3 regions of the Pseudomonas umsongensis genome follow, and region 3 is predicted to be linked to each of the others. Evidence: riboswitches for the same ligand, from Rfam matches in the RefSeq annotation. Region 3 holds a riboswitch; each other region holds the start of a gene.

Region 1 (6,297 bases), 1.1 Mb from region 3:
CCCGCCGTTAGGACTCAGGCCACGGGCAATCGGAACAAGCTCGGTCGTGGTCAACGAATGGTGATAGGTATGCCCGCGCAAAGAACCTTCCGGCAGCTCAACCGCTTGCAGAGCCAATGCAGCAAGGCGCTTTTGCATCACCGCGTCGCCCTTCAACAAGCCGACCAGCTCGGCACGAGTGCCCTCGACATCGGTCAGCGAATCGAGCAAATAAAGCATGCCGCCGCATTCGGCCAGCAAGGGTTTGCCTGCCGCGTGGTGGGCGCGGATGGCGCTGAGCATGGCAGTGTTCTGCGCCAATGCCACGTGGTGCAATTCCGGATAGCCACCCGGCAGGTACAGGCTGTCGGCCTCTGGCAAACCTGCATCACGGATCGGCGAGAAAAACCGCAGCTCGGCGCCCATCGCCCGCAGCACATCGAGACTGGCGCCATAGGTAAAGGCAAACGCTTCGTCACGGGCCACGGCGATGCGCACGCCAGCCAGCAAGGGCTCGACTGTCACCACATCGGGCGCGGCGAATTCCACCGCCGGCGGCAGTTCGACTTCGCAACTGCCGGCCAGGGCCTCGGCCGCCGCATCGAGGCGCACATCCAGGTCATTCAACTCGCTGGCCTGCACCAGGCCAAGGTGTCGACTCGGCAATTCGATCCCGGTCTCCCGTGACAAGGCGCCATACCAGCGCAGGCCTTCGGTCAGGCTGCCTTCGAGCAGTTGCGCGTGGCGCAGGGTGCCCACGCGGTTGGCCAGCACGCCGGCAAACGGCAAGTCCGGCTGATAACGCGCCAGGCCCAGGGCCAGTGCGCCGAAGGTCTGGGCCATGGCGGTGCCGTCGATCACAGCGAGCACCGGCACGCCGAAATGCCGCGCCAGGTCAGCGCTGGACGGCGTACCGTCGAACAGCCCCATGACGCCTTCGATCAGGATCAGGTCAGCGTCGCCAGCGGCCTCCCACAACAGGCGGCGACTGTCCAGCTCGCCGACCATCCACATGTCCAGTTGATACACCGGCGCACCGCTGGCGCGTTCGAGGATCATCGGATCGAGAAAGTCCGGGCCGCACTTGAACACGCGAACCTTACGGCCCTGGTTACGATGCAACCGGGCCAGCGCAGCGGTCACGGTGGTCTTGCCCTGGCCGGACGCCGGCGCAGCAATCAGCACCGCCGGGCAACGTCGAGGCTGGTTCACAGCTCCACGCCTTTTTGCGCCTTGATACCGGCCTGGAAGGCGTGCTTGATCATGCCCATTTCAGTGACGGTATCCGCCAGTTCAACCATCTGCGGCTTGGCGCCGCGACCAGTAACCACCACGTGCTGCATAGGCGGACGCGCCTGCAAATCGCTGAGCACCTGATCGAGATCGAGGTAGCCGTGCTTGAGGGCGATGTTCAGTTCGTCCAGCACCACCAGGCCGATGGACGGGTCGCGCAGCAGTTGCTGCGACACCGCCCAGGCCGCTTCGGCAGCCGCGATGTCGCGCTGGCGATCCTGTGTTTCCCAGGTGAAGCCCTCGCCCATCACATGAAAACGCACCTGCTCGGGAAAGCGCCGGAAGAACAGCTCTTCACCGGTGCTGTTACGCCCCTTGATGAACTGCACCACGCCGCACTGCATGCCATGCCCCATGGCACGCGCCAGCATGCCGAACGCCGAACTGCTCTTGCCTTTGCCATTGCCGGTCAGCACCAGCAGCAGGCCACATTCGTTTGGGGAATTGGCGATGCGTTCGTCGATCACGGCCTTTTTGCGCAGCATGCGCGCCAGGTGACGTTCGTCACGATCAGGATTGTCAGACATGGGGGAGCTCTCCGTTGAGGCAGGATTAACGGCGGGCAGGCACAAGAATAGACGGCAAGAAGCCTGGCATCGCCCACCGTGATGCCGCTTGGATGGATCAGGCCGGTCTCCGGGCTCATGAGCGGCGTGACGCCTCGCTGCGCGCCTTCCCGCATCGATGGATCGACGCAGTGGCTTCAAGCGCAGTTTTCACTCATTTACCGTTGCGGGGGCAGCGCCGGGATCGCAGGGCTTCATCGACTGAAGCGCTCACTCACCGGCTTCCCTGTTTCACTCTGTCGACCCAAGCCACAGAGCACCTGAAACAAGCGGCGAAGGTTAGAGGGTTGGGGGTGGAGCGTCAATTGAAGACAGGGTGCCGGAACGAATAACTGCCAACCATTCATAAAATGACGTCAATCTTGTGTCACACTCACTTCAGCGATATCAATTTGCCACAATCTCACAACACAATAATAAGGTGAGCCCTATGCAAGGCATGATCATCAGTAATCCGAAGCTGGAATTCCTGCGTCCGGTGCTGGAGCGCTGGTTCGACTGTATCGATCGTTATAACGCCGTTCGCGGCGACAACGAGACACCCTACTGGCTCGATGAAAAAGCCAACCTCGGCCTGCTTTCTGCCGCGGCTTGGATGGCTGAGATGGTCACACTGCAACAATCGCCCACGCGCAAACAGACCGAAGAAGGCGAACGCAACGGCCGCGCCGACCTGTTTATCGCCACCACCGAAGATCGCGCCTGGCTGCAGGCCACGCAGCGCTGGCCACGCGTTAACAGCCTGAACCTGACCCAGGCCTTGCTGGACATCACCAGTGACGCGAAAAAAATCAGCTACGCCAGCGACCTGAGAATCGGCTGCCTGTTCGTCGCTCCCCACAAGAGCCAGCAAGGCGCCACCCCGGAGGAACTCCAGGACATGGTCGATGACCTGCAAAAGGAGCATTGCTGCGCCGTGGCCTGGTATTTCCCCTATGCCTATCGCAAATTGCGCAATGAAGCCGGTCACTATCACCCAGGCATTGCCGTGTTGCTCAAGGAAGCTCGCGGCTAAAGGTTGAACCATCGGGCTTTGCCGCTTCTCTATGATTTAAGTCACTGCATTCATAGGGAAGGTCAGCAATGCGCACATCCGAGCTGGTTTTCGTCATCGCATTAGCGGGAGGGCTCGTCGCCTGTGGCGAAACCGCCCGCTTGCAAGTCACCGACGGCATCGGGCCGTCCCCCAAGCTACCGGAACCGAACAAGACGCTGTTCCCGACAATGAACATCGCCCCGGCCATTGGCTGGGCGGACGGCGCAAAACCCGTCGCGGCCAGCGGTACTCATGTCGGCGCATTTGCCGAGAACCTCGATCATCCACGCTGGCTTTATGTGCTGCCCAATGGCGACGTGCTGGTTGCCGAAACCAATGCCCCGCCCAAACCCGATGACAACAAAGGCATCAAGGGCTGGATCACCAAGAAAGTCATGGGGCGCGCCGGTGCCGGCGTGCCGAGCCCGAACCGCATCACCCTGCTGCGAGATGGCAACCACGATGGCGTTGCCGAAACCCGCACGGTATTCCTGGAAAACCTCAACTCGCCCTTCGGCATGACCCTGGTCGGCAATGACCTGTACGTGGCCGACACCGACCGGCTGTTGCGCTTCCATTATGAGAACGGCGACACGGCAATCCAGAACAAACCGATCAAGGTCGTCGACTTGCCAGGGGGCACCCTGAACCACCACTGGACCAAAAACGTCATCGCCAGCAAGGACGGCAGCAAGCTGTATGTCACGGTGGGCTCCAACAGCAACGTCGGCGAAAACGGCATGGACCAGGAGCAAGGGCGCGCGGCGATCTGGGAAGTGGATCGCGCCACCGGCAACCACCGGATCTTCGCTTCAGGCCTGCGCAACCCCAACGGCATGGCCTGGGAGCCGCAAAGCGGTGCGCTGTGGACGGCCGTGAATGAGCGGGACGAAATCGGCAGCGACCTGGTGCCGGACTACATCACCTCGGTGAAAGACGGCGCCTTCTATGGCTGGCCATTCAGTTATTACGGCCAGCATGTCGACGAGCGTGTCGACCCGCAAAACCCGGACCTGGTGGCCAAGGCGATCGCCCCGGACTATGCGGTGGGGCCTCACACCGCTTCACTTGGCCTGACGTTTGCCGAAGGCAACAGGTTGCCGGCGCAGTTCAAGGAAGGCGCGTTCATCGGCCAGCATGGCTCCTGGAACCGCAAGCCGCACAGCGGTTACAAAGTGATTTTCGTGCCCTTCAGCGGTGGCAAGCCAAGCGGGCAACCGGTGGATGTGCTCACCGGGTTCCTCAATGATGAGGAAAAAGCCATGGGTCGGCCGGTGGGCGTGGTGATCGATCAGCAAGGCGCCTTGCTGGTGGCCGATGATGTGGGGAATAAGGTGTGGCGGGTGTCGGCCGCTCATTAACCTGCACTTGAAAAACAGGCCGACCGGTCGGCTTTTGCTTTGGCTTTGGCTTTTGCTTGGCTTTAGATCTTGATTTTCTTGCCCCCTCACACCCTGAGTCTGTCCGTCAACCTGTGACGACGTCCATCGGGGCCTCTACCAACGTTGATCCATGCCGCATCGAAGCTTGTTGTGGGAGATTGTTTTCTGAGTACATATCCGTTGCTGCGGTAACGGCTACTTATGGTTTCGCCCTTACGGCGACTCACTTTTTCAAACGCCAAAAAGTAAGCAAAAGGCTTTGCCCCACCACTTGGTGCCTCGCTAGGGCTCGGCATGCCCTCTCTCCGGCATTGCTCCGTGGGTCGCCGCGATGGGCCATCCCTGGCCCAGCGCGGCTAAACCGGCGTCCTGCCGGTTTCCCCACTGCGCAATGCCTGCGTTCGGCCATCGTGGTTAACGGGGCACTCAGATCAAAAGCCAAAGCGAGGCGGCCTTAAAGCCGACCTGGCTTGTGCAGATACCCCCAATCCCCTGTAGGAGCCAGGCTTGCCGGCGAAGAACGATAACACGGTACAACAGACACACCGCAGCGCCTGGTTCGCCGGCAAGCCTGGCTCCTACAAGGGAATGCGTACGGCTCCCGATCAGGTCGGCTGTCAGGCCGCCTCGCTTTTGCGTTTGATCTTGATCTGGCTTTTGATTTTCTTGCCACATCGAGAGGCCGAGTGGAGGTTCTGCGCAGTGGGTAAACCGGCATGGATGCCGGTTTAGCCGCGCTGGGCCAAGGATGGCCCATCGCGGCGACCCCTGTAGGAGCGAGCATGCTCGCGAAAAACGCCAGAACAACACGGGCATTCAGATAGCCCTCGTCATCGTTGACGACCATCGTCGGAACGCCGCCCGGAGCATGCTCGCTCCTACAGGCTCTTCCAAGTGACTCGCCGTAAGGGCGAAACCCTAGGTGGCCGTTACCGCAGGAATGGATATGTACACAGTCAACAAAACATAGGCCGGCTGTCAGACCGCCATCGCCGGCAAGCCAGCTCCTACAGTTTGGATCGGGTACAAACGCGAGAGATCAGCGCTTACGGCAAAGGGTAAGCCCATCCCCCAGCGGCAACAGCGACAGATCCACCCGCGCGTCATCCTTCAGGGCGCGATTCAGCGCCTGGATGGCGCGGGTATCGGCGCTCTCGGGGTTGTCCTCAAGCACCCGGCCACTCCACAGGGTGTTATCGAACACCGCCAGTCCACCGTTGCGCAACAGACGAAGCGCCTGCTCCAGGTACGCCGGATAGTTGGCCTTGTCGGCATCGATGAAAATCAAATCAAACTGGCCTGGCTGATCCAGCGCGCCCAGGGTTTCCAGCGCAGGCGCCAGCCGCAGATCGATTCGCCCGGACAGGCCGGCCTCCTGCCAATAGCGGTGCGCGATGGCGTTGTAATCCCCGGGAATGTCACAGCAAATCAGCGAACCGTCAGTCGGCAATGCCGCTGCCATGCACAGGGCGCTGTAACCGGTGAACGTGCCGACTTCCAGCACACGCCTCGCACCGGTGAGCTTCACCAGCAACGCAAGAAACTGCCCCTGTTCCGGCGCCACCTGCCAGCGCGCCATGGGCAGCGCCTGGGTTTCATCGCGCAAGCGCTTGAGCAGCGGGGTTTCGCGCAGGGAGACGTCGAGCAGGTACTGATAGAGCGAATCGTCGAGATTGAGCGTGCGGGCAGTCATGACAACACCCTCTGGCGGTTACGGGTTGCGCGCCAAATGCTCGGGTTGCAGGACGCGCTTGGCACTCAGGTAGGCTCTTTGCCAATAAGCCTTGGACAAGCTGTCGAGCTTGACCGTGCCACCGGTAGCCGGCGCATGCACGAAACGGCCCTCGCCAACGTAGATGCCGGCATGGCTGACCTGGGAACCACCGTTGGTGGCGAAGAAAATCAGGTCACCGGTTTGCAGGCCTTCCTTGCCGACATTGGCCGCTTGCATGGAGATCATTTCGCGGGTGGTACGGGGCAGGGAAATACCGGCCATGTCACGGTAGACGTAGCCAATCAGGCCACTGCAATCAAATCCGGA
Region 2 (6,297 bases), 770 kb from region 3:
GCTCGGCCAGCGCGCAATCCAGTGGGTCGAAGCCCAGCGCGAACGCCTTGGCCAAGGCCCGCAGCACACTCGATTGCGCGCCACGGCCATCGCCCCGGGGAATGCGCAGCAGCGCCAGCAACGTATCGATGCGCAGCCTTCCGGCCGGTGACTCGCCAAAAACATGCAAGCCATCGCGGATCTGCGACTCTTTCAAGTCGCACAGGTAAGTGTCCAGGCGCGGCAGCCAGATCGCCGCATCGGCATCGCTATCGAGCTGATCGTCCAGTTGCAGCTCGCGGTCGATGTGGGTGTCCCGGACCAATTGCAGGATGTCGCGCTGCAGTTCCCGCGCTCGCCGTGGATCGAGCAATTGCGCTTCGTAGTATTCGTCGGCCAGCAACTCGAGATTACGCAGCGGGCCGTAGGTCTCGGCGCGGGTCAGTGGCGGCATCAGGTGGTCGATGATCACCGCTTGCGTGCGGCGCTTGGCCTGGGCGCCTTCACCCGGGTCGTTGACGATGAACGGATAGATGTTCGGCAACGGCCCGAGCAGCGCATCCGGCCAGCAGTGCTCCGACAACCCTACGCCCTTGCCCGGCAGCCATTCCAGGTTGCCGTGCTTGCCCACATGGATCACGCCGTGGGCGCCGTAGGTATTGCGCAACCAGAAATAGAACGCCAGGTAGCCATGGGGCGGCACCAGGTCCGGGTCGTGATACACCGCACTTGGATCGACCTGGTAACCCCGCGCCGGTTGGATGCCAACGAAGGTCAGGCCAAAGCGCAACCCGGCGATCATCATCCGCCCGCCACGACACATCGGATCACTGTCGGGCTCGCCCCAGCGCTCCAGCACGGCCTGGCGATTGACTTGCGGCAACGCGTTGAACATCAGCAGGTAATCGTCCATGGCCAGGCTTTGCTGGCACGGGCGTTGATCGAGGGTTTCGAGGTCGTTGCTGACACCGCCCAACAATTGCTGGATCAACGCGGTGCCGCTGGCAGGCAGATCGGCTGGCAGCGGATAGCCTTCTTTATGCAGCGCACGCAGGATATTCAAAGCCGCAGCCGGTGTATCGAGCCCGACGCCGTTGCCTATCCGACCATCACGGGTCGGGTAATTTGCCAGAATCAGCGCTATGCGTTTTTCGCCATTGGGCAACCGCGCCAGATCGATCCAGCGCCGCGCCAGTTGCGCGACAAAGTCCATGCGTTCTGGCTGAGCGCGATAGCAGACCACGTCGGACTGACTGCGCTCGCTGCGCCAGGCCAGGTCCTTGAAGCTGATCGGCCGACTGATGATGCGCCCGTCCATTTCCGGCAGCGCAATGTGCATCGCCAGATCGCGGGGGCCGAGGCCTTGTTCGCTGGCTCGCCAACCCGGTTCATTGTCTTGGGCGCAAATGGCCTGGATCACCGGGATATTGCGGCGAAATGGCCGCAAGTGCGGTGCCTCCGGACTGGATTGGGCGAAACCGGTGGTATTGAGAATCACCCCCGCCTCGACTTCATCCAGCCAGTCCTCGACCACGGCAAGGCAGCCAGGCTCTTTCAGGCTGGCCAGCGCAATTGGCAACGGATTAAGCCCCGCCGCCTGCAAGCGCTGACAGAAAACATCAATGAAAGCGGTATTCGCGGCTTGCAAATGCGAGCGATAGAACAGCACCGCCGCCAGTGGCTGACCGCTCTGCCACTGGGCCCGCCAGTCGTTCAGCGCCGCAGGGCTTTTTTGTGGGTGGTAAATCGCCGTACGCGGCAAGGTGTGCGGCTCGGCCCAGACGTAGTCGCGATCGAGCCAACGATTGGCCAGGCAACGGAAAAAGTCGAGGGCATTGCCCATGCCACCCTGACGCAGGAATTGCCACAGCCGGTCGCGATCTCCGGCACCCACGGTACTCAGATCACTGAGCTCCGGGTCCGGTCGATCATCGCCCGGCACCAGGATCAGCTGTACACCCCGCTGCGACAACTCCACCAACCGCTCGACGCCATAGCGCCAATAGGCAATGCCGCCGTGCAGCGAAATCAGGATGACCTTGGCGTGGCGCAGGACTTCGTCGACATACAGATCAACTGATGCATGGTTCTGCACCTGCATCGGGTTGGCCAGGCGCACGCTTGGGTAGTCGTCGGGCAACTGCTGCGCCGCTTCGGCAAGCAACGCCAGGCTGGAGTCGCCGCTGCACAGGATAACCAGCTCGGCGGGGGTTTGCCCTAGGTCGGCAATGTTGTCGTCCGACACGAATCCGCCGGGCTGGGTCCTGAGCAGGTGCATGGGTTACACGCTGAGCGCGGCGCGCAATTGCGCTTCGAGCGTTGTGGCGTCCAGCGCCTGGCCAATCAACACCAGACGGGTGGTGCGTGCTTCTTCAGCGCTCCACTGGCGGTCGAAATGCTTGTCGAATCGGGTGCCCACGCCCTGGATCAGCAGGCGCATCGGTTTGTTCGGGACCGCGGCGAAACCTTTGACGCGCAGGATGCCGTGCTGCACCACCAGTTGGGTCAGTGCATCCATCAGCAGGCTTTCGTCAGATGCCGGCAGTTCGATGGAGATTGAATCGAAGGCATCGTGGTCGTGATCGTCTTCGCCTTCATGGTGGTGATCGTGATGGCTGTGACGGCTGTCGATGTGTTCTTCGGACCCGGCACCGAGGCCGATCAACACGTCCAGCGGCAGGCGCCCGCTACTGGCTTCGATGACTTTCACCGCTGGTGGCAGTTCCTCGGCGACTTCCAGGCGTACCCGTGCCAGGTCTTCAGGGCTGATCAGGTCGGCCTTGTTGAGGATCACCAGGTCGGCGCTGGCCAACTGGTCGGCGAACAGCTCGTGCAAAGGCGATTCGTGATCCAGGTTCGGGTCGAGTTTGCGCATGGCGTCGACTTGATCCGGGAACGCGGCGAACGTGCCAGCCGCGACGGCCGGGCTATCGACCACGGTGATCACCGCGTCTACGGTGCAGGCACTGCGAATTTCCGGCCACTGGAAGGCCTGGACCAAAGGTTTTGGCAGGGCCAGGCCGGACGTTTCGATCAGGATGTGGTCTAGGTCGCCACGACGGGCCACCAGTTCGCGCATCACCGGGAAGAACTCTTCCTGTACGGTGCAGCACAGGCAGCCGTTGGCCAGTTCGTAGACACGGCCGTTGGCCTCTTCTTCGGTGCAACCGATAGAGCACTGCTTGAGGATTTCGCCGTCAATGCCCAGCTCGCCGAACTCGTTGACGATCACCGCGATGCGGCGGCCTTGGGCGTTGTCGAGCATGTGCCGCAGCAAGGTGGTTTTGCCCGAGCCGAGGAAGCCGGTGACGATGGTGACGGGGAGTTTGGCCAGTGTTTTCATCGGATGCCCTTTGGCAAGGTGGCGGGCATACGGGACGAGAACCGGCAACGCACACGCGCGCAGGAAGCGTTCGCCACCGGATCACCCCGCCCGGTTGTAGTGAGAATCTGTATCGAGGCAGGTCTCCTGGCTGACGGCTGGCCAGTCGTTGGACTGGCGGTTGCTGCGCCTTCCCGCGCGCGCCATGGCTGGCGCATGCAGTGGCATGGCAGAAACTGAACCGTTCACAGTTGCGGGGGCAGCCGCGGCATTGACCGCGTTCCCTTCTTAGCTTCGACAAACGCCGAAGAACCTCGAAAGCGCAAGGCTACGCATGGTATCGGGGCGGGTCAATGTTCACATGATTCCTGCGGTGCGCCCTTCGCGAGCAAGCCCGCTCCCACACTTGAGGGTCTGCCCTGAAGGAACTCGGTCAAATGTGGGAGCGGGCTTGCTCGAAGGGAACAACTCGATGTTCAAGTGAGAACCCTTGCCAATTGACGCCCGCCCCCCGCCCATGCTCTCCTACGCATCTTGTTACGGGTGCCCTTCACAGGGTGAAACGGGAAACCGGTGAATCATGTGCTTTACTTCAGGCCATGTCAGTCCGGTGCTGCCCCCGCAACGGTAAGCGAGTGAAGCGTCAGATCCACTGTGCCAATGCGGCATGGGAAGGTGACGCTGGAAGGTTCAGGCTAACGCCTGCGCCCCTCGTGAGCCCGGAGACCGGCCCGCAACACAAAGTGACCATCACCATCACTTCAATCAACAAACCCGCGGTGGGCGGGCGCTGTTCGGACTTCTGCGCGCTCGGTCGTGCGGAGTTCTGCTTGCGCTCTTATTCCCCGCTGACCGAACAGAGGGAAGCGCCATGTCGATTATCAGCAGCACCGGCCACAGCAATGCCGCCAGCAGCACCACTACCCTGTCCCAACGCCTGACCGCGGCGTTTTTTGCGTCAATCCTCGGCGCCAGCCTGGTGTATTTCGCCGGTTTCTCGCACATCGAAGCAGTGCACAACGCCGCACACGATACGCGCCACAGTTCCGCGTTCCCGTGCCATTGAGACCTGTCGACATGATCAAGCGTATTGCGCAAACCGCAGGTTTCACCGGGTTGCTGGCCGCCCTGCTGCTGACCCTGCTGCAAAGCTTGTGGGTTTCACCGCTGATTTTGCAGGCCGAAACCTACGAACAATCAGGACCAGCAGCGGTTGAAGTTCATGAACACGCCGCTGGTGTAGCCGCACATACCCACGATGCCGAAGCCTGGGAACCGGAAGACGGCTGGCAGCGTGTGCTGTCGACCACTGGCGGTAACCTGGTAGTGGCGGTTGGTTTCGCCCTGATGCTCGCTGGTCTCTACACCCTGCGCGCGCCGACCAAAACCTCCCAGGGCCTGCTCTGGGGCTTGGCTGGCTACGCGACATTTGTGCTGGCGCCGACGCTTGGCCTGCCACCTGAGTTGCCGGGCACCGCGGCTGCCGATCTGGCGCAACGCCAACTCTGGTGGATCGGCACCGCCGCCTCCACCGCTGTCGGTATCGCCCTGATCGTGTTCAGCCGTCACTGGCTGATGAAAGTCCTTGGCGTGGCGATCCTTGCGGTGCCTCATGTGATTGGCGCTCCGCAACCGCAAGTGCACTCGATGCTCGCTCCAGAGGCACTGGAAACTCAGTTCAAGATCGCTTCGCAGCTGACCAACATGGCGTTCTGGCTGGCCCTGGGCCTGATCAGTGCCTGGTTGTTCCGCCGCAAAAGCGATGGTCAATACCCCGCATGACAGGCCTCAGCGCAGCGCCGACCCTGGTGGTCGGCCTGGGCTGCCAGCGTGGCTGCCCCGTCAGCACGTTGCGGGCACTGCTTGACCAGGCACTGCAGGCGCACCAGATCGAACTGCATCGGATCAAGGCCCTGGCCAGCATCGACTTGAAGCGCAACGAACCGGCGCTGAACGAACTGGCCGAACAGCTTGGGTTACAGATGATGTATTTCAGCAGTGAACAACTGGCGAGCTATCAACCCCGACTGAGCCATCATTCGGACATCGCCTTTGAACGCACCGGGTGCTATGGCGTAGCGGAAAGTGCCGCCCTGGCACTGGCCGAGCAACTGGCCAACGGCCCGGCTACATTGCTGATCCCACGCCAAAAATATGCCCAGGCTACCCTCGCATTGGCTGGCGCCGCGTAAAATTCCCGATAATCTGCGCATTCGATCATGAGCATTCTTCATCTGAAGCCTTGCCCAGCGTCCCTTTTCAACAGGAATTCTTAATGACGGTCTACTTCATTGGCGCAGGTCCCGGCGATCCCGAACTGATCACCGTCAAAGGCCAGCGGTTGATTCGCAGTTGCCCGGTGATCATCTATGCCGGCTCGCTGGTGCCCGCCGCCGTGTTGGAAGGGCACTGCGCCGAACAGGTGGTCAACAGCGCCGAACTGCACCTGGAACAGATCATCGAACTGATCAAGACGGCCCATGCCAATGGCCAGGACGTGGCGCGCGTGCATTCCGGTGACCCGAGCCTGTACGGCGCAATAGGCGAGCAGATACGCCACCTGCGAGAACTCGGCATCCCTTTTGAAATAGTCCCCGGCGTGACCGCCACGGCCGCCTGCGCTGCGCTTCTGGGCGCGGAACTGACCTTGCCGGACGTTTCGCAGAGCGTGATCCTGACACGCTACGCCGACAAGACCGAGATGCCCGCGGGCGAGGAACTGGGCAGCCTGGCGCAACACGGGGCGACCATGGCGATTCATTTGGGGGTCAAACACCTGCAGAAAATCCTGGCCGAACTGCGGCCGCATTACGGCGCAGACTGCCCAATTGCGGTGATTCACCGGGCGACCTGGCCGGATCAGGACTGGGTGGTGGGGACGCTTGAGGACATTGCCGACAAGGTGGAAGCCAAGGGGTTTCGGCGCACGGCGCTGATTCTTGTGGGTCGGGTGCTGGGCAGTGAGCAGTTCAGCGAGTCGTCGCTGTATCGTGCGG
Region 3 (6,297 bases):
ACAGGTCAAAGGCTTTCGTATCTGCTTCCTTATCACCGAACTGGGGCGCAATGACCGCACCATTGATCACGAAGTAATTGATGTAGCCGGCGGCGAAGTCTGGATTCTTTTTGCTGAATTTGTTCTGTCGTGGATTCGTCGATGGAGAGACTGGCAACTACCGATACCTGCTTGATGAACTCGCGGCGTGTCGACATGTATGTCTCTCAATTCTGCTTCGGCATGCATGCTACGTCTGCAAAAACAGGGAAACAAACGATGTATTTTGCAGAGAATTGATTAGAGGTACTTATCAATATGTCCAAGTGCTGGCCGCAGCCTCAGCCTATTATTTAGAGCCAGCCCCGAAGAGGAGTCCGCCATGACCGTAGTCGATCGCCTCAGGTTTTTACGCGTCGCTCTAGTTTTGGCTGGCCTCGCGTGCCTTGCTCTCTACCCACTTATGTTGTTCTGGCCGTCCGGCTGGGCTTGGCACGTCGGTCACTCGGACTACCCGATGATGATCGTTGGCATCTACGCCACACTTGGCGTCTTCTTGATCCTGGCCGCACGTGATCCATTAGCCAATCTGAGCCTCATCTGGTTCACCGTGTGGTCTAGCGCTGTACATGGAGGCATCATGGCCGTCCAGGCGGTTACCCAGCCAGGGCAAATGGGGCACTTGGCAGGTGACGTGCCGGCGCTCTTCATCGTGGCGGTTGCCTTGGCCGTCTTGACGCCCCGCTCGTAATTGACCGCTAGTCTCCCGATTGGCCCTCGAGCCCGGCGCTGATCTCAACGAAGTCATCGCCAGCAAGCCGGCTCCTGCAAAGTTAAATAGCATTTCGCCCACACAATCAATTATTTATGTTACGTTATAACAACATAACGATTATCGGTTCTTAACCGACAGCATGACCCACCCCCTGCCTGCGACTTTCAATGACAAACCTTGTTCAAACCCCGCCCACCACCAGCCTGAACCAACGCCTGATATCCATAGATGCCCTCAGAGGCTTGGTGATCCTTCTGATGCTGCTGGATCATGTGCGCGAGACGTTCTTCCTGCACCGCCAGGTCACCGACCCGATGCTTGTCGACAGCACGGAGCCAACGTTGTTTTTCAGCCGCACCCTCGCACATTTGTGTGCGCCGGTGTTCGTTCTGCTCACTGGACTGTCGGCATTCCTGTACGGTGAAAAGCACCAGGGCACGCCGTCGATGTTCCTGTTCAAGCGTGGCCTGTTCCTGGTTGTGCTGGAATTCACCCTGGTGAATTTCGCCTGGACCTTTCAGTTCCCGCCTGCTGTGATCTACCTGCAGGTGATCTGGGCGATTGGTGTCAGCATGATTGCCCTCTCTGTATTGGCCTGGCTACCTCGGCCAATATTGTGTGTCCTGGGCCTGGCCATAGTCGGTTTGCACAACCTGCTCGATCCCCTGCACTTCCCGCCCGGATCGGCGCTGCACCTGCCTTGGGCGATTTTGCATGATCGCGGCTGGATCGAATTCTCCGACCACTTGCGCCTGCGCACCTCCTACCCCGTGCTGCCGTGGATCGGCGTCATCGCCCTGGGTTACTGCATCGGTCCGTGGTTCGCACGCTCTACCTCGTTCGCAATGCGTCAGCGTTATCTGTTGCTGACAGGTGCCTGTGCATTGATCGGTTTCATCGCCCTGCGCCTGGTCAACGGTTATGGCGAAGCGCAGTGGGTGGTTCATGAAAGCACGACAGAAACCCTCATGAGTTTCTTCAACATCACCAAGTACCCCCCTTCCCTGCTGTTCCTGTGCCTGACACTGGGCGTGGGGCTTTTACTGCTGCTTGGCTTCGAGCGGGCCCGGCAGCGCCAATGGATCAGCATCCTGGCGGTATTTGGCGCGGCACCGATGTTTTTCTACCTGCTCCATCTGTATGTGCTGAAAATGCTTTATCTGCTCAGCGCGGCATTTTTCGGCCTGAACCAGGGCGACTACTTCGGCTTCGACGGCATAGGTGCCGTATGGCTGATCGCCGTGCTCCTGGCGGCAACGCTGTATCCACCGGTGCGCTGGTTCGCCGCATTGAAGGCGCGTCGTCGCGATATCGCCTGGCTCAAATACTTCTGATCAGGCGATGGGTTCGCCTCGGGCGGCATGATCGACTACCATGCCGCCGCCGGTTCCCAAACGGGATTCATAGGGAATCCGTGATGCTGCCAACGCATCAAACGGAACTGCCCCCGCAACTGTAGGTGCCGAGCCTGCTCCTGAACTGCCACTGGGATCGATTCCCGGGAAGGCTGGAGCACGCCATGACGCATCAGTCAGGAGACCTGCCGGCCAAGCAACAAATCACTAACCGGCGGGGTGTCCGGGAAGGACATCTGCGCGGGCGTCACTCAGGTGATGGGCCTTGCACTGCTGTTTTCGGCAGCGCTCGATGATGTGTTTTCCAGACCTTGCACCCTGGCTGCGTGTACGGTTCAAATGGAGATTGCATCATGCTGTTGCCGCGCTTTTTCACCCTCGTCACCGGCCTGGGACTTTCTGCCCTCGCCTGTGCCTCCCCTACTCATTACCCGCTGACGATCGAGAACTGCGGCAGCACACTGACGTTCACGCACGCCCCTGTCCGGGCGGTGACTATCGGCCAGGCCGGCACCGAAATGCTCTTCGCCCTGGGACTCGGTGACAAACTGGTCGGCACTTCGCTGTGGTTCAATGATGTGCTGGGCAAATACAAGGGGCAAAACGACAGGATCGAACGCCTGGCCGATAACGAGCCGAGTTTCGAGTCGGTCATCGGCAAGCGCCCGGAACTGGTCGCTGTCGAACTTGAGTGGATGGTCGGCCCGCAAGGCGCAGTCGCTACCCGCGAGCAGTTTCACGAACTGCAGATTCCAACCTATCTCATGCCCTCGGACTGCGAATCCAAGGACAACCTGGTGGGGGCCGACGGCACCCGCCTGCAGCCGTTTCGCATTGACAGTCTCTACAGAAGCATTACCCAACTGGCCGAGATTTTTGATGTCCAGGCGCGCGGGCAGCAACTGAACGCGCAACTGCAGGCCAGCCTGGCCAAGTCCATTGCCGCGGTGCAAGGCAAAGACCTCACGCACACCAGCGCGCTGGTCTGGTTTTCCAGTGCCAGCCTGGACATCGATCCCTATGTCGCCGGGCACAAGGGCATCCCCGACTTCATGCTGGGCACCTTGGGCGTGCGCAATGTGGTGCAGTCCGACGAAGAGTGGCCAACCGTTGGCTGGGAAACCATCGCCAAGGCCAACCCGACATTCCTGGTCATCGCCCGCATGGATCGCCGGCGTTTCCCGGCTGACGACTATCAACGGAAACTGCAATTCCTGCGCAGCGATCCCGTGACCCGCAACATGGACGCGGTGAAAAACAACCGCATCATTATCCTCGACGCCATGGCCATGCAGGCCAGCTTGAGAATGTTCGACGGTCTCGAATCGCTGGCAACGGCCATCAACCGCTACGACCTGCCAAAATGACCGCGACGCTGATTCGCACTCTGCTTGCACTGGTGATGCTGCTCGTGGCCGTGATCGCCGGCGTGGCCATCGGTGAAACCCGCATCGAACCCGGCGTGGTGTTCCAGGTGTTGGCCAATAAAATGTGGATGGCCGGGTATGTCCTCGATCCTATCGATGAGGGCATCGTCTGGAACTACCGCCTGACTCGCGCGTTGGTGGCGGCGGCTTGCGGGGCGGGCCTGGCGACCTGCGGGGTGATCCTGCAATCGCTGCTGCGCAACCCGTTGGCCGATCCCTACCTGCTTGGCATTTCCGCGGGGGCCTCGACGGGTGCGGTGCTGGTGGCGTTGCTGGGCCTGGGTGCCGGAGCGATTTCGATGTCGGCCGGGGCGTTTGCCGGCGCCGTCGCCGCCTTCACCGTCGTGGTATTGCTGGGCCGTGCCAGCGGTTCGCCCGGCAGTACCGGCCAGATCATCCTGGCGGGCATTGCCGGTTCACAACTGTTCAATGCGCTCACCGCGTTCCTAATCACCAAGTCGGCCAGTTCCGAACAGGCTCGCGGCATCATGTTCTGGCTACTGGGCAATCTCAGTGGCGTGCGCTGGCCCTCCGTGTGGCTGGCTGTACCGGTTGCGGTGGCCGGCCTGGCGGTTTGCCTGTGGCACCGGCGGGCACTGGATGCCTTCACCTTTGGCGCCGACTCCGCGGCCTCACTCGGCATTGCGGTTCGTCCCGTGCAATTTCTGTTGATCAGTTGCGCCGCCCTGGTGACGGCGGTGATGGTGTCGATTGTCGGCTCTATCGGTTTCGTTGGACTGGTCATTCCCCACGCCGCCAGGCTGTTGCTGGGCACTCGGCATACCCGCCTGTTGCCGGCGAGTGCGCTGGGCGGTGCGGTGTTTCTGGTGGCCGCCGATGTGCTGTCGCGGACCTTGATCAAGGGCCAGGTGATTCCGGTCGGCGTGATTACCGCATTGGTCGGCGCGCCGGTGTTTGCGCTGATCCTGGTCGGTCGGAGGAATGCCCGATGAATGCGCTTGCGCCGGTTACCGACGAAACCGTGCTGAGTTGTTCCAGCCTCGGATTGCATATCCGCGATGTTGAACTCTTGCACCAGATTCACCTGGACATTCGTCGTGGCGAAACCCTGGGCCTTGTCGGGCCCAACGGCTCTGGAAAATCCACCCTGCTCAAATTGCTGGCCGGTGTGCGTGGGCCCAGCCGGGGAGCGGTCCATCTCAACGGCCAAGACCTCAAGGCCCTGTCCCGGCGAACCATCGCCCAAACCCTGGCGGTGGTTGAGCAGCAGGCCGACACCCTGGATGCGATCAGTGTGTTCGATGCCGTGGCCCTGGGCCGAACGCCGTGGTTGTCGGCCTTGAGTCCATGGTCGAAGGCGGACGAAGACATCGTCCATCAAGCCTTGCGCGACGTCGATGCGACGCATCTTTGCAGGCGCACGTGGCGTAGCCTCTCTGGCGGCGAGCGTCAGCGCGTGCATATCGCTCGCGCCCTGGCCCAGCGCCCGCAGATCCTGTTGCTGGACGAACCGACCAACCACCTGGATATCCAGCACCAGATGGCGATTCTGCACGTTGTTCACGCATTGCCCGTGACCACCGTGATTGCCCTGCACGACCTCAACCAGGCACTCACCTGCGATCGTCTGGCGGTGCTGGAAAAAGGGCGCTTGGTGGCCCTTGGCAAGCCGCTCGAGGTGTTGACCCCGCGACGCCTGCTGGAGACTTTCGGGGTGCACGCGCACTACCTCATTGACCCCTTCGACGGCGCGCACATCCTGCGCTTGCGCTCATCCTGATTTGTTTGTGGACACCCCGGAATGCATACCCGATCAGCCATTCTCTTCGCCCTGGCAAGCCCTCTCGCACTCGCCGATTCAGTTCAATCGCAAGCCAAGGGATTTATCCAGGACAGCGCCTGGAGCGTGCTCAATCGCACGGTTTACGACCATCGCGAGTACCTCAATGGCGCCCGCAATGGCGCTGCGCGTAATGCCTACAAACCGCGTGATGAGCGTAATGGCTACGCCGAAGAATGGGCCTACGGGCTGATGGCGACGGTGCAATCGGGCTTCACCCAGGGCTTGATCGGGGTGGGCATGGATGCCCATGCCTACCTCGGGGCACAACTCGACAGCGGCGGTGGCCGCGCAGGGAAAGCGCGATTGCTCGGTCTCGACAACCAGGGACATCCCAAGGATGCGTTCAGCCGCGGCGGTGCGGCACTCAAACTGCGCCGGTCATCGACCGTGCTGAGCTATGGCGAACAGCGCGTGAAAACGCCGGTATTCAGTTCGTCCGATAGCCGTCTGCTCCCGGAGACCGCCACCGGGGTGTTTCTCACAAGCAACGAGTTCGAGGCGCTGACGCTGGTAGCTGGTCATTTCAGCGAAAGTACCGATCGGAACGCCAGCAGCCATGACCAGGGCTTTGTGGTCAACTACTCCAACGCCGTGAAAGGCAATGCCTTCGATCTCGCGGGCGTGGTCTTCACACCGGCAAAGAAGCTGACCGTCAGCGCCTATACATCGCGCTATGAGGACACCTGGAACCAGCATTACCTGGGTAGCACCTTCATCCAGCCGCTGGGTGAAACCCGCGCGTTGTCGATCAACCTGAACCTGTACCGCACCACGGATGAGGGCAAGTCGCTGTCCGGCAGGATCGACAGCACGACCTGGAGCCTGATGTCCACTTACACCCAAGGCCCCCATGGCTTCAGCCTCGGCTATCAGAAGGTGGACGCCAACACACCGTTTGACTACGTCACCCGTGGCGCTATCTTCATCAGCAACGCCGTCCAGCTGTCGGACTTCAAC

What was found. Region 3 has a riboswitch for cobalamin ahead of HGP31_RS13785 (ABC transporter substrate-binding protein). Riboswitches for the same ligand answer to the same signal wherever they lie in the genome.
Region 1: it holds a riboswitch for cobalamin, as region 3 does, so the genes downstream of both, cobO (cob(I)yrinic acid a,c-diamide adenosyltransferase) here and HGP31_RS13785 (ABC transporter substrate-binding protein) in region 3, are expected to answer to the same signal.
Region 2: it holds a riboswitch for cobalamin, as region 3 does, so the genes downstream of both, cobW (cobalamin biosynthesis protein CobW) here and HGP31_RS13785 (ABC transporter substrate-binding protein) in region 3, are expected to answer to the same signal.

The regions. Positions count from the first base shown of each region.
Region 1 is NZ_CP051487.1:1,910,174-1,916,470, reverse strand. Features, by position in the region: gene HGP31_RS08735 (cobyrinic acid a,c-diamide synthase CobB) at 1-1,191, opposite strand, end outside; gene cobO (cob(I)yrinic acid a,c-diamide adenosyltransferase) at 1,188-1,799, opposite strand; cobalamin riboswitch at 1,883-2,117, opposite strand; gene HGP31_RS08725 (hypothetical protein) at 2,269-2,853, shown strand; gene HGP31_RS08720 (PQQ-dependent sugar dehydrogenase) at 2,922-4,235, shown strand; gene HGP31_RS08715 (O-methyltransferase) at 5,296-5,949, opposite strand; gene HGP31_RS08710 (C40 family peptidase) at 5,968-6,297, opposite strand, start outside.
Region 2 is NZ_CP051487.1:3,789,054-3,795,350, forward strand. Features, by position in the region: gene cobN (cobaltochelatase subunit CobN) at 1-2,257, opposite strand, end outside; gene cobW (cobalamin biosynthesis protein CobW) at 2,261-3,322, opposite strand; cobalamin riboswitch at 3,422-3,633, opposite strand; cobalamin riboswitch at 3,826-4,050, shown strand; gene HGP31_RS17075 (CbtB domain-containing protein) at 4,173-4,367, shown strand; gene HGP31_RS17080 (CbtA family protein) at 4,379-5,083, shown strand; gene HGP31_RS17085 (cobalamin biosynthesis protein) at 5,080-5,493, shown strand; gene cobM (precorrin-4 C(11)-methyltransferase) at 5,577-6,297, shown strand, end outside.
Region 3 is NZ_CP051487.1:3,018,270-3,024,566, reverse strand. Features, by position in the region: partial or broken gene HGP31_RS13800 (agmatine deiminase family protein) at 1-151, opposite strand, end outside; gene HGP31_RS13795 (DUF6632 domain-containing protein) at 362-730, shown strand; gene HGP31_RS13790 (acetyltransferase domain-containing protein) at 922-2,088, shown strand; cobalamin riboswitch at 2,122-2,316, shown strand; gene HGP31_RS13785 (ABC transporter substrate-binding protein) at 2,463-3,476, shown strand; gene HGP31_RS13780 (FecCD family ABC transporter permease) at 3,473-4,489, shown strand; gene HGP31_RS13775 (ABC transporter ATP-binding protein) at 4,486-5,277, shown strand; gene HGP31_RS13770 (OprD family porin) at 5,299-6,297, shown strand, end outside.